2 regions of the Streptomyces sp. NBC_00178 genome follow, and region 1 is predicted to be linked to the other one. Evidence: riboswitches for the same ligand, from Rfam matches in the RefSeq annotation. Region 1 holds a riboswitch; the other holds the start of a gene.
The links. Region 1 has a riboswitch for cyclic di-AMP ahead of OHT61_RS28050 (M23 family metallopeptidase). Riboswitches for the same ligand answer to the same signal wherever they lie in the genome.
Positions count from the first base shown of each region.

Region 1 (6,942 bases):
GCGCGAGCTGCGCCGCGACCGCGGTCTCACCCTGGAGAGCGCCGCCGCGCGGGCGGGACTCTCCCCGGCCCACCTCTCCCGGCTCGAGACCGGGCGCCGCCAGCCCTCGCTGCCGATGCTGCTCGGTCTCGCCCGGATCTACGGTACGACCGTCTCCGAGCTCCTGGGTGAGATGCCGCCGGAACGTGACGCGATCGTCCGTGGCGGACCGATCGACGACGCACTCGGCGACGGGTCCGGCGGCTGGCTCTACCGGCAGGCCGGCGGCTCGGGACGCGCCATGCAGGCGCTGCGCGTCCACGTCCCCCACGGCACCGAGAGCGAACTCGTGCGCGTCCACCCCGGCGAGGAGTGGCTGTACGTCCTCGACGGGCGGCTGCGGGTCGTGCTCGGGGAAACCGTGCACGACCTCGGCGTGGGCGACAGCGCCCACTTCGACTCCCTCACCCCGCACCGGATCGCGGCGCTCGGCCGCGGCGGGGCGAGCCTGCTGTTCGTCCACACACTGCTCCAGAGCCCGGCCGCCGAGCTGTGCCTCGGCCCCGCGGTCCGGCTCTGATCCCACGTATCGTTCCCGCTTCGGCCGCTCATGGAGGCCGCAGTGCCGTCGCTCCGGTCTCCCAGGGGCCGCAAGGAAGGGCTGACATGTCCGATTCCGAGTACTACGACCCGCTCACCCCGCGCCCCCGGCCGGGGGACGACGGGGACACACAGGAGCGGCGGATGCCCCGAGGGGTCGTCATCCGGCTCATCGCCTACCTGGTGGCAGGACACGTCGTCGCGGCCTTCCTCTTCCTGCTCTTCACCGTGGCGGGCAAGGGCTGAGAGCCGACTGCCGGCCCTGCCCGTCTCCCACCACGGCCGGGCAGGGCCCGTCCCGTCGCCGTCAGGCGCCCTCGACGAGGCGCCCACGCAGCTTCTCGCGCGTCTCGTGGCTGATCTTCAGCCCTTCGAGGAGGTAGCGGTCGGTGCTGCCCCAGGTCTCCTCGATCGTGGCGAACGCCGCGTCGAGATATTCGCGGTGGGCGCCGAAGAGCGGATTGAGCAGCTCCATGACCTCCTCCGACATGCCCACCGGAGACGTGTCGCTGCGGTGCACCTTGTAGCGGCGGTGGGCGTCGTTGGACTTGAGGTAGTCGGCCTCGATGGCCTCCTTCTCGACGCCGACCGCGAGCAGCGAGACCGCGACCGACAGGCCCGCCCGGTCCTTGCCCGCGGCGCAGTGCATGAGTGCGGGGACGCTGTCCTCGGCCAGCGCGTGCAGGACCCGGCTGTGCTCGGCCGTCCGGTCCGTGATGATCGAGCGGTAGGACAGGACCATGCGTTCGGTGCCCTTGCCGTCGGCCAGGATCGAGCGCAGCTGCTGGATGTTCCCGTCGCGCACCAGCCGCCAGAACTCCGCGCCGTCGGCCGGGTCGGAGAGCGGGATGCTGACGTTCCGGACGCCGGGCAGTTCCACGTCGTGTCCGTCGAGCTTGTGGTCGGCGGCGTTGCGGAAGTCGAAGATCGTGTGCAGGCCCAGCCCGGCGAGGAATGCGGTGTCGGACGCGGTCGCGTGGGCCAGGTGGCCGCTGCGGAAGAGGCGCCCGAAGCGGACGGTGCGGCCGTCGCTCGTCGGGAGCCCGCCGACGTCGCGGAAGTTGCGGACACCGGTCAGGTCCACGTCCGTCGGCTCGGGGCCGGCCGGGGGGACCTCTGGCAGCTGCGTCACAAGGGCTCCTGGAGGGTCTGGCGCCGGCGCCGCTCGCCGACGGGACACGCTCGCGACGATACGACATGGCTGCATCGCGCACGCGTCGCGTCCCCGCCGTATCGCCCTGTGCGGAGGAGCGGGCAGCGCGATGTCCGTATTGGTGCATTTACCAGAACATGCCCTGATTGTGCGGGACATGGGGGGAGGCGGGTGAGCGGGATCATATCCGTGACGGTGTGTGGTGAAGGTGCCCGTGGGTATTCCGGACGCCTCACGGAAAACCAAGATCCGTAATCCACGGAGTGTGACGGGAATTCCATAACGGAATTGAATCGGGGATTCCGGCCGGGAATCCGAGGCTTGTTACCCGAGTCCTCGCTCGCCTACGGTCACGCTCAATCCGGACGGAACGCCGAATCCTGCCGCCGCCCGGAATCCGCACCGACTCACGCGTGGCAGGAGCGGGGGAACCAGGTAAGTCGCCGGCCGGAGCGATCCGGAACGGCTCGGGGTCAAGACGCGTCACCACGCGGCCGGGCATCTCCAGCCCGAACCCGACAGCTCACCTCGCAGGCGCCGGAGAGGAATTCCCCATGCCCGCACACGGCAAGCACCGTCGTAAGAAGTCCGGTCCGCTCTCCCGAGGCATCCTTGCCGCAGGGGCCGGCGGCGCCGTACTCGCCCTCCCGCTGATCGGCGCCACCGGCGCCCACGCGGCCGAGCCGGCGTCCCCCGCGGTGAAGTCCGCCGCCGTCACCCGGAGCGCGCCCGCCGCCGTCGCGAAGGACGCCCCGAAGACCTACACCGTGGTCTCCGGCGACTCCCTCGCGAAGATCGCCACCGCCAAGAAGGTCAAGGGCGGCTGGCAGAAGCTGTACAAGGACAACCGCGACGTCATCGGCGGCAACCCGAGCCTGATCGTCCCGGGTATGAAGCTGACCCTCGGCGCCAAGGCGTCCGGCGCCGCGAAGCCGGCCGCGAAGGCCGCGCCCGCCGCCGGGAAGGCCGCAAAGGCCGCTCCGGCCGAGAAGACCACCGCCGCGTCGGAGGCCACCGCCTCCGGCTGGGCGGCTCCGGTCGAGCACCCCACCGTCACCACCCAGTACCACGTGGCCGGCGCCAGCTGGTCCAGCGGCTACCACACGGGCTCCGACTTCCAGGCCGCCTCGGGCACCAGCGTCCGCTCCATCGGACCCGGCACCGTCGTCTCCGCCGGGTGGAGCGGTGCGTACGGCAACGAGGTCGTCATCCAGCACAGCGACGGCATGTACTCCCAGTACGCGCACCTGTCCTCGCTGGAGGTCTCGGCCGGACAGACCGTCACCGGCGGCCAGCAGATCGGCCTGTCCGGAACCACCGGCAACTCGACCGGCCCGCACCTCCACTTCGAGGTCCGCACCGGCCCGAGCTACGGCTCCGACGTCGACCCGATCGCCTACCTGCGTTCGCACGGCGTCACCATCTGAGGGACATGACCCAGGGGTCCGGCCGAGGGGTGATGCGCGACGGCGCATCGCCCCTCGGCTTATTCCGGCTTTACCAAAACCTGACCGGGTGGTCTTTGTCACCACCCGTCAACCCCTTATTACGGTCGCGTAGGTCACATTCGAGGGTGCAGGATAATCCCTTGTGGCAGACGATTCGAGAAACAGACGACGAGGCATCATCGGGTCGTACGCGGCGATCGGCGACAGTTTCACGGAGGGCGTCGGGGACCCCGGTCCGGACGGAAGGCTCGTCGGCTGGGCGGACCGTTTCGCCGTTCTCCTCGCGGACCAGCTCCCGGTCCCCGACGCGATGGCCGGCCCGGTGGACGACCCGCACGGAATCTTCCGGTACGCCAATCTCGCCGTACGCGGACGACTCCTCGACCAGATAGTCGAGGAACAGGTGCCCCGCGCCAAGCAACTGGCCCCCGATCTGGTCAGCTTCTGCGCGGGCGGCAACGACATCCTCCGCCCGGGCTCGGACCCGGACGACGTCGCCGAGCGCTTCGAGCGCGCGGTGGCCGACCTCACCCAGGCGGTCGGCACCGTCATGGTGACCACCGGCTTCGACACCCGCGGTATCCCGGTGCTCCGGCACCTGCGGGGCAAGATCGCCACCTACACCGCACACGTCCGGTCCATCGCCGACCGGTACGACTGCCCGGTCCTGGACCTGTGGTCCCTGCGGTCCGTGCAGGACCGCAGGGCCTGGGACAACGACCGGCTGCACCTCTCGCCCGAGGGGCACACCCGGGTCGCGCTCCGCGCCGCCCAGGTCCTCGGACTCGACGTGCCGGCCGACCCCGATCAGGCGTGGCCCCCGCAGGCGCAGCGCGGCACCCTGGAAGTGCGTCGCGACAACATCAACTGGGCGCGGGAGTACCTCGTCCCGTGGATCGGCCGGCGCCTGCGCGGTGAGTCCTCCGGTGACCACGTGGAGGCCAAACGCCCCGACCTGCTGCCGCTGTGACAGCCCGTCGGCTTCTCAGCGACTGCTGACGAACGGCAGGAGCGGCCGGGCCGGTCCCGCGGACACGGGCCCGGCCGGTGCGGACACGGGCCCGGCCGGCGCCGGCATCCGCACCGGACGGGCGGGTATCCGCTCCAGCACACCGCCCGCGAAGACGTCGTACAGCGGCAGCGTCTCCAGGTGCACGTAGCCGATGTGGCAGTCGCACACGTCGCGTGGGCAGCCGCGCGGACCGAGGGCGTCCCGGTAGCTGCCGTCGTAGAGGTTGCCGAGCTCGTCACGGACGAAGTGGCAGCGCCTCACCGTCCCGTCACCGTCCACCGAGACGACGGACTCACCGGTCCGGCAGGGCAGACCGGCCGAGCGGTGGGGATGCCTGCTGTAGGGGAACAGCGGGTCCAGGGCCGTCCAGTCGGCCGCCTCCTCGTCCGTATAGGTGTGCCCCTCGGCGGCGTTGACCCAGAGGTAGACCTCGGACGGCAGCGCGGCGCGAAGCCGCCGGGCCTCGGCCAGGTGCTCGCGCAGACCGACGATTCCGACGCTGTGGCGCACGCCGAGAGCCGTGAGCTCCCGGCACCGGCCGAGAAACCGCTCGTACGGCGTCTGGCCCGGGTGGTAGGTGCACCACAGGGCGACCTTGTCCCGTTCCGCCTCCGCCAGCCACGCGGTACGGCCGCTGAGATTGGTCTGGACGGCGACCCTCGCGATGTGCGGCAGACGGGACAGCTCGACCAGCGCCCGCCGGTACCAGGAACGGACCAGCGCCTCGCCCCACGGGGTGAACAGCACCGACAGCCGGTCGCCCGACTGCTCGGCGGCCCAGGCGGTGAACCGCTCCAGGGCCGCCCGGTCCGCGCGCAGTCGCTCGCCGCTGTCCCGGCGCTTCGCGAACGGGCAGTAGGGGCAGTCGTAGTCGCACGAGGCCAGCGGACCCCGGTACAGGATGGTCAGGTCCTTGCCCACCGGCCCGCTCACTTCGCCTCGTACGCGGCCATCGCGGCCCGTACCTCCGGGGAGAACAGCTCCGGCCCGAGCGCGTCGGAGTGGGCCAGCCCTTCGGGGGAGAGACGCAGCAGGCCGGGGCCCGTGGTGGCGTCGAGCCAGCCCCGCCCGGCGAAGAGATCCAGTTCGGCACGGAAGTCGGCGTACGGATCGGCACCGAAACGGTCGCGGTACTCGGCGGTCCGCATGCCCCGGGCCTGGAGCAGCGACTGCAGCAGATGCCGCCTGCGCGCCTCGCCCTCGTCGACGTAGCGGCCGACCTCCGCCCGGGAGAAGTCCGCGGTGCCGGTGAAGGCGTCGATGATGCCCCTGATCTCCCGCATCTCCACGGCGTAGTCGAAGGAGTAGTGCAGGGAGGACGTGTACGACCGGGCCCCGCAGCCGAGACCGATCATGCCGTCGGTCTGGCAGGCGTAGTCCTCCGGGCCTGTCGGGGCGGCGTCCGCGCGGCGGAACATCCGCATCGACACCTGCTCGTAGCCGTGCGCCAGGAGGTGGTCCCGGCCCGAGCGGTACAGCCGGAGCCGCTGTTCGTCCCAGGCGGCGTCCGGACCGGACTCCGCTCCTCCGCCACGGCGCCCGAGGCCCGTCAGCGGGCGCACGTACAGCGGGTAGAGGTACAGCTCCTCCGGCCGCCATGCCAGAGCGGCGTCCAGCGAGGTGCGCCAGCTCGCCTCCGTCTGACCGTCCATGCCGTAGATCAGGTCGATGTTGAGCACCGGGACGCCCGCCTCCCGGATGCGCCCGAGGGCGGCCTCCACCTCGGACCGGCGCTGAGGGCGCACCGCCGCGCGCGCCTCGGCGTCCACGAAACTCTGTACGCCGATGCTGATCCGGGTGGCTCCACGGCCGGCCAGGACGGACAGCCGGTCCGCGGTCGCGGTCGACGGCGAGGTCTCCACCGACAGGGGCACGGAACGGAGATCGGCGCCCATCCGCTTCTCCGCGATGTCGCAGAGACGGTCCAGCTCCCCGGCGTCGAGGTAGGTGGGAGTGCCGCCGCCGAACGCCGCCGCCGCGAAACGCACCGGTGCGCCGTCGCCCAGCGCGTCACGGACCGCCACGGCTTGCCGGTCGAGTGCGTCGAGGTACCGGGTCGTCAGCTCGTCGGGGGCGCCGACCCTCGTGAAGAGGTTGCAGAAGCCGCAGCGGACCTCGCAGAAGGGTATGTGCGCGTAGAGCGAGAGCGCGTCCTTGCTCTCCCCGGCCCACAGCCCGCTCAGGAGCGGGCGCCCGGCGGGGTGGGAGCCGAGCGGCCGGTAGGCGGTCTTGTGGGGATAGGCGTACACGTAGCTCACGTAGGGGCTCGTGGTGGTGACGGTCATCGTGCTGCCCCCTGGTCGAGGAAGAAATGGGCGTAGGGCACGGTCCACACGGCTTCGTGCCCGAGCCGGTGACCGGTGTAGCCGTCGTCCCCGTACGCGGTGCCGTGATCCGAGCAGACGATCGCGAAGCACCTGCGGCGGCTGCTCACCGCGTCGAAGAGCCGGCCGATGTGCCGGTCCACGTACTCCAGGGCGGCGGCGTGGGTGGCCTTCGAGTCGCCGGACGCGGCCGTGGCCCCCGGCAGGTGGAACCAGTTGGGCTGGTGCAGCGCCGCCACGTTCACGAACAGGAAGAGCCGCTGGTCCGCGGGGAGTCCGGCGACGACCTGCTCCGCTCGGGTGACCTGCGCCTCGAAGGACGTCGGTGAGGCGACGCCGAACTCCGGCTCCCAGTGACTCTCCTGGAACAGGCCGGGCAGTACGGAGCCCAGCGGGGGACGCCGGTTGAAGAAGCCGACGCCACCC
Region 1 is NZ_CP108143.1:6,416,193-6,423,134, forward strand. Features, by position in the region: gene OHT61_RS28035 (helix-turn-helix domain-containing protein) at 1-559, shown strand, start outside; gene OHT61_RS28040 (DUF6126 family protein) at 646-825, shown strand; gene OHT61_RS28045 (tyrosine-protein phosphatase) at 887-1,711, opposite strand; cyclic di-AMP (ydaO/yuaA leader) riboswitch at 2,123-2,282, shown strand; gene OHT61_RS28050 (M23 family metallopeptidase) at 2,287-3,159, shown strand; gene OHT61_RS28055 (SGNH/GDSL hydrolase family protein) at 3,323-4,150, shown strand; gene OHT61_RS28060 (STM4011 family radical SAM protein) at 4,166-5,113, opposite strand; gene OHT61_RS28065 (STM4012 family radical SAM protein) at 5,122-6,477, opposite strand; gene OHT61_RS28070 (STM4013/SEN3800 family hydrolase) at 6,474-6,942, opposite strand, start outside.

Region 2 (6,942 bases), 2.4 Mb from region 1:
GTCCAACGTCCGGGTCGCCAACGGCGACGCGATCATCCTGCTCCGCGAGATGCTGGAGCCCGCCTCGCTGGACGGGCTCCGGGTGTACTTCCCCGACCCCTGGCCCAAGAAGCGGCACCACAAGCGGCGGCTGATCCAGCCGGAGTTCCTCGACCTGGTGGCGGTCTCCCTGAAGCCCGGGGCGCTCGTCCACTGCGCGACGGACTGGGAGCCCTACGCCGAGCAGATGCTGGACGTCCTGACGGCCCATCCACTGTACGAGAACACGCAGGCGGACGGCGGTTTCGCGCCCCGGCCCCCTTTCCGTCCGCTCACCCGCTTCGAGGGCCAGGGCCTGGACAAGGGGCATGTGGTCCACGACGTGCTGTTCACCCGTCACTGACCGGCCGGCGGCGGGCGTCCCGTCCGCCGCACCGTGGCACGGTGTCGGTCCCTGTCGTTAGGGTCGTCAGGTGTCCGAGTGGTCCGTACAGCACCAGCAGCCGGCCGTCCCGGTTCTCGAGGAGCAGCAGCTCGACGAGTACCTGGGCGCCGTACCGGAGCGCGGGCAGTGGCGTTACCGGCCGAGCCGCGTCGGCATGGTCTGGCGCAGCAAGGCGTTCCGCGCCGGTGCGGTCGTCACCGTGCTCGCCCTGTGCGGGCTGGTGATCCTGGCCCTGGTGCGCGAACAGACCGGTACGGAGGGCTTCCTGGTGGGCCTGGGCCTGGCCGTGCTGCCCGTGCCGCTGCTGATGTCCGCCTTCCGCTGGCTCGACCGCGTCGAGCCGGGCCCGTGGCGGAACCTGCTGTTCGCGTTCTCCTGGGGCGCCTGCGCCGCCGCGCTCGTCGCCATCATCGCCAACTCCTTCGCGACCCGGTGGATAGCGACGGCCACCGCGGATCCGGCGAGCGCGGACACGCTGGGCGCGACCGTCATCGCGCCGGTCGTCGAGGAGACCGCGAAGGCCGCGGCCGTCCTGCTGATCTTCCTGTTCCGCAGGCGGCAGTTCGGCGGAGTCGTCGACGGGATCGTGGTCGCCGGGTTCACCGCGACCGGCTTCGCGTTCACCGAGAACATCCTCTACCTGGGCCAGGCCTTCGGTGAGGACCAGGAGTTGGGGACCACGGGGTTCGCCTCGCTGACCGCCGGGACGTTCTTCGTACGCGTGGTGATGTCGCCGTTCGCGCACCCCCTGTTCACGGTGCTCTCCGGTATCGGCTTCGGGATCGCGGCGCTGGGCGGCGCACGTCACCGGGTGCGCCGCGTGCTGCTGCCGCTGCTCGGTCTGGCTCTGGCCATGGGCATGCACGCCCTCTGGAACGGCTCGTCCGCCCTCGGCCCGTACGGCTTCTACGCGGTGTACGGCGCGTTCATGGTGCCGTGCTTCGGCCTGGTGACCTGGCTGGCCGTCTGGTCCCGTCAGCGGGAACTGCGGACCCTGAGCACGGAACTCCCGGTCTACGCGGCGGCCGGCTGGATCGGCCCCGCCGAGCCGGCCGCCCTGGCCTCGATGCGGGCCCGGGGTATGGCCCGGGACATGGCGCGGCACTGGCACGGGGCCCGGGACCGCCGCCTGGGCAGGGCCGCCGCCCACGCGGTCGCCGAGTACGAGTCGTTCGCGACGTCCCTGGCCATGCTGCGCCGGCGGGCGCGCCATGACGGTGCGGGCGCCGACTTCGCCATCCGGGAGCAGGAGTTGCTGCACCACCTGTGGCAGCGCCGGGAGATCGCGGGCCCTGCGCTGGGGTACGCGGCGCACATGACGCGCCGGGCGGGCGTCCACCCGGCGCACCCCCAGGCACCGTTCCCCCGCAGGCTCCCCCACGGCGCTCCGGCTCCCCGGGAGATCCCGGCGCCGCACCGCCACTACGGCGGTTACAACCCCTATCTGGAGCACGGCCCCCGCGCGGCCCCGCCCACCGGCCCTCCCTCGGCGTGAGGGGCCCGGCAGGAGGAGCGGCGGTGCCGGAGCCTCAGGCCGAGGCCTCGGTGAGCTCGGCCAGCTGGCCCTCGGTCAGTTCGAGTCCGGCGACGGCCACGAGTGCGGGCAGCTGCGCGACGGTGCGGGCCGAGGCGATCGGTGCGGCCACGGTCGGCCGGGACGCCAGCCAGGCCAGCGCCACGGTGGCGATCTCCGCGTCGTGCTCCTGGGCCACCTTGTCGAGCGCTCCGAGCACCTTGCGGCCGCGCTCGGTCTCCAGGTGCTTCCCCGCTCCTTCGGCCCGCGCGCTCTCGACGGCGGTACCCGGCCGGTACTTGCCGGTGAGGAAACCCGAGGCGAGCGCGTAGTACGGGACGGCGGCGAGCCCTTCGGCGGCCGCGGTGTCCTGGAGCGCGCCTTCGTAGGTGTCGCGTGAGACGAGGTTGTAGTGCGGCTGCAGAGCGACGTACCGGGCGAGGCCCTCGCGCTCCGAGAACTCCAGGGAGGCCTTGAGCCGCTCCGGGCTGATGTTGGACGCCGCGATCTCCCGGACCTTGCCCGCCTTCACGAGCTCGTCCAGGGTGCCGATGATCTCCTCGACGGGGACCGTCTCGTCGTCGAAGTGCGTGTAGTAGAGGTCGATGTGGTCCGTACCGAGCCGGCGGAGCGACGCCTCGGCGGCCCCCTTGATCGTCGCGGCCGACAGCCCCTTGTACCCGGGGTGCGCACCGGCCTTGGTCGCGACGACGACGTCGTCCCTGTGGGAACGGGCGGACAGCCACGCCCCGATGAGCGTCTCCGACTCGCCGCCCTCGTTGCCCGGGGCCCAGACCGAGTAGGCGTCGGCGGTGTCGATGAAGTTGCCGCCCGCCTCCGTGTAGGCGTCGAGGACGGCGAAGGTGGTGTCCCGGTCGGCGGTCCAGCCGAAGACGTTGCCGCCGAGAGCGAGGGGGAAGACCTTCAGGTCCGAGTTTCCGAGCGGGCGCAGTGATGTCATACCCCGGCACAACACATCGGCGGATCCGCATATTCCGCCCTCGGCGGCTATCCGGTGACGACGGCGGGCCGGCGGCCCTGGCGTCGGGGGGTCGTGCGCCAGGGCCGCCGGGGTATCGAGCTGCGCCGTACGCCGGCGCGGGCGGTCAGATCGTGAGGCCCTTGCCGCGAAGCCAGCTCATGGGGTCGACGCCCGAGCCGTCGGCGGTGTGGATCTCCAGGTGCAGGTGCGGCCCGGTCACGTTGCCGGTCGCTCCGACGCGGCCGATGGTCTCGCCGGTGGTGACCTTCTGGCCGGCGGTGACGTCCATCGAGGACTGGTGGCAGTACCAGACCTCGGTACCGTCGTCGAGCTCCAGGACCGTGCGGTAGCCGTAGGACCCGGACCACCCGGCCGACTTCACCGTGCCGCCGTGCACGGCCTTGACCGGCGTGCCGGTGGGAGCCGCGAAGTCCAGACCGGTGTGGTAGCCGGAGGACCACATCGAACCGGCCTGGCCGAAGGTCGAGGTGATGGTGTACGAGGAGGTGGGGACGGCGTAGCTCAGGGCGAGCTTGGCGAGGCGCTCGGCCTCGGCCTTCTTCTTCGCCGCCTCTTCGTCCGCCTTCTTCTTCGCGGCGGCCTTCGCCTCCGCGTCGCTCTGCTGCTTGGCCGCCTGCGCTGCGGCCTCCTCGGCCGCCGCCTTCTCCTGGGTGGCCCTGGCTTCTGCCTCGGCTCCGGCCTGCTGCTGCTCGGCCTGCTGGAGGATGCGGGCCCGCAGCGCCTCACCGGCGTCCGTGGTGCCCTGCTCGGCCTCGGCCGCGGTGATGCCGGCCGTGGTCAGCGGGGAGGATGCGGTGACCGTGCCCTTGTCGGCGTCGTCGGAGAGGTAAGCACCCACGCCGGGCAGCGACTTGGCGTCGGGAAGGTTGTCCGCGATGGAATCGGGAAGGGAGATGGAGACCGGCGGTTTGCTCTGCGCGGTGGCCATGCCTCCCGCGCCGACGGCCGCGATGACACCGACGCCGAGGACGGTGGAGCTACGGGCGAGACCACGCTGCTTGGCGACGCGGTGCCTGCCGCGCACGGGACGGATGGACTCCTCGGTGGGGTTCCATTCCTCCCACGTCCTGCCCTGTTCACCGGGACTGTCGGGCCTGAAGGGTGCCGGAGCCTCGGGGGCAGGCTGATTTGACGCCACGTGGGCGCACTCCTTTCCTTCCTTCTCGCCTACCGGGTTAGCTGACGGGTTCGGAGCAGGAAGGTCTCCTACGGGCCCCTTCGTCCCTCGCGGGAGTCAGGTGTCCGATTCACCCCATGTAGGTGGTTCCCCGGTTCCCTTGCGGGATTCGGCGCTGCGCACGGTGCCGCCTCTGGCGACGACTGGGACAACCGCGCTGCGTTATCGAACGTTAATAGACATGCGGGTCCGATTCCAAGCGGTTCCCACAGATCGTTCATCGCTCTGACCTGGACTTTAGGGGGGCAATCAGCCCCAAACGGGCGAGTTGAGCACCCCTCACCCAGACGCCACTTTCTGACGTTGCGTCAAATGTTATGCGCAGCGACGTCTTTCGATTACGGACGGTCGCCTTCGGTCATTCACGGTCCCGCCCCACGATCTTCACCGTCCTCCGCCGCTCCTGCTGCCCCCTGGACGGCCGTCCCACCGCGAGGAGTGCGAGGTCGTCCGTCGACCGGCCCCCCGTGTGCAGCCGGACGTCATCGGTGAGGGCGGACAGCAGTTCCTCCGGCCCCGGGAAGATCCTGCCGCGCAGCCGGGCCGCCGGATCGTAGAAGACCCCGTCCGCGTCCCGCGCCTCCGAGAGCCCGTCGGTGAACGCCAGGAAGGTGGCCCCCGCCGGCAGCGGCCACTCGTCCGCACGGTCCGGCCACACGTCGAGGCCCATGCCGAGCGGCAGGGCGGGCTCCGTCGGCCGCAGGACGTCCAGGGCGCCGTCCGCATGGAGCACGAGCGGTTCGGGGTGGCCCCGGTTGACGATCCGCAGCGTGTCGGCACCCACCGGGATCTCGGCGAGCACGGCCGTCACGAACCCCTCCATCGAGTCCAGTCCGCCCCGCCGCGTGCCCTCCCGTGCCAGCGCCCGCTCCAGCCGCTGGCCCACACCCTCCAGCGAGCGCTCCTGCTCGGCCGCCTCGCGGAAGGCGCCGATCACGACCGCCACCGCCGCCACCGCGTCCAGGCCCTTGCCGCGCACGTCCCCGACCACCAGCCGCACCCCGTAGGGCGTGTCCGCGACCGCAAACAGGTCGCCGCCGACGAACTCGTCGGCCTGCGCCGCCTCGTAGCGCGCCGCGACCTGCAGGCCGCCGATCCGGGCCTCCGGCACGGGGAGCACCGCCCGCATCGCGGTCTCCGCGATGAACCGCGCCGAGGCCAGCTGCTCGTTGCCACGCTGCACGACCCGGTTGATGACGAGCGAGAGCGCGGCGACGGTGACCAGGGTGAGCAGGTCCGTGATGGGGGCGGCATCGGTGAGCATGCCGTCGGAGACCCGGATGGCGAGGACGACGAGGATCGCGGCCACACCCGTACGGATCGTGGATGCCAGTGAGAAGAAGGGAGCCGCGATCAGCGGTGCCGCGGCGAAGAGCGGCACGGCGGAGACCTCCGGCGGGGTCGTGACGTCGCAGACGAGCCCGGCACAGATCATCAGAACGGGCAGCAGACGCACGAACCTCCGGGCCCGCGCGTTCCCCTCGGCACGTCCCTGCCGTACGTCCCGCTTCCCCACCTGTGCACTCCTGCCCGGTCCGGCCACGGCTGCGGACGGTACCGCGCCCCGCCCCGGCCGGGCGGAGCCGCGCCGTGACGCGGCCGCTCATCGGCCGAAGGAAGGAGCGCGACGCCGCCCCGCCCCTCCGGGGGTCAGCCGGAGAGCCGGTCCCGCGCGTGGATCGTCAGTGCGTCCCGTACGAAGACGGCGGTTCCGTCCCCGTGGCGATCGTAGTTCTTCGCGAAGCGCGGGTCGGCGGCGTACATCCCGGCGAGCCCGGTGACGTACGAACGGGTGACCTCCGTGGTCGCCGACAGCCACGCGCAGTGCCGCCGCGCGATGTCCTGCACCTCGTCGCCGGCCACGTCGAGGCCGGCGGCCCGCGCCGCGCCATAGTCACGGGCGATGGCCTCGTGCGCCTGCTGGAACGCGGCACGCTCGGCGGGGCTCAGCCCCCGCCACCACCGGTCACCCCGCTCGTACGCCGCACGGCCCCACCGCTCGCCGACCTCCTGCTCGTACACCGTGTGGTCGAAGCCGTCGAACACTTCCTCGGCCATGAGATCCTCCCCTTCCTCGGTCCTGTGGAGAGTGGTCCGCACCGAGGCGATCTGCCGTCCGATGCGCTCCCGCTCCTGCTCCAGCAGGCGCAGATGGGCCCGGAGCGCCACGGCGGTGTCCCGCTGGCCTTCCAGCACGTCCTTGATCGCCGGCAGCGGGAGCCCCAGCTCCCTCAGCAGCAGGATGCGCTGGAGCCTGACCAGTGCGTCCTGGTCGTAGTAGCGGTAGCCGTTCGCACCCGTGCGGCTCGGTACGAGAAGACCGAGATCTCCGTAGTGCCGGAGCGTGCGGCTGGTGGTGCCGGCTCTTCTGGCGATTTCCTGGATGGACCACTCCATGCCGGAAACGCTAGATCTTCACGCAGCGTCAAGGTCAAGCCGCGCATCCCGGAGTCACGAGGGCGCACGACGGAGGCCCGGATCCTCGAAAGGATCCGGGCCTCCGTCTTCAGTAGCGGGGACAGGATTTGAACCTGCGACCTCTGGGTTATGAGCCCAGCGAGCTACCGAGCTGCTCCACCCCGCGTCGTTGTGATTGCAACTCTACGCCATCCGGGACGGTGCTCCGACCACTTTTCCCGGCGGCTCCCCCGGGACACCCGTCCTGGGGGAGCCGCCGCCGCGATTGCGGGCCCCGCGCGGCGGCGGGACTCTTGAAGGACACGACATCCGGTGTTCGGTCCCGTCTGCGCGGCATCCCCAGCTGCCGGCGTCGGCCCAGCAGCCTCACCCGATGAGATGGAGCCAGGGGAGGCCGGGCGCACGCT
Region 2 is NZ_CP108143.1:3,966,570-3,973,511, reverse strand. Features, by position in the region: gene trmB (tRNA (guanosine(46)-N7)-methyltransferase TrmB) at 1-382, shown strand, start outside; gene OHT61_RS17240 (PrsW family intramembrane metalloprotease) at 453-1,919, shown strand; gene OHT61_RS17235 (aldo/keto reductase) at 1,954-2,898, opposite strand; gene OHT61_RS17230 (M23 family metallopeptidase) at 3,044-4,078, opposite strand; cyclic di-AMP (ydaO/yuaA leader) riboswitch at 4,091-4,242, opposite strand; gene OHT61_RS17225 (PP2C family protein-serine/threonine phosphatase) at 4,476-5,633, opposite strand; gene OHT61_RS17220 (MerR family transcriptional regulator) at 5,768-6,514, opposite strand; tRNA gene OHT61_RS17215 (tRNA-Met) at 6,628-6,701, opposite strand.
Region 2: it holds a riboswitch for cyclic di-AMP, as region 1 does, so the genes downstream of both, OHT61_RS17230 (M23 family metallopeptidase) here and OHT61_RS28050 (M23 family metallopeptidase) in region 1, are expected to answer to the same signal.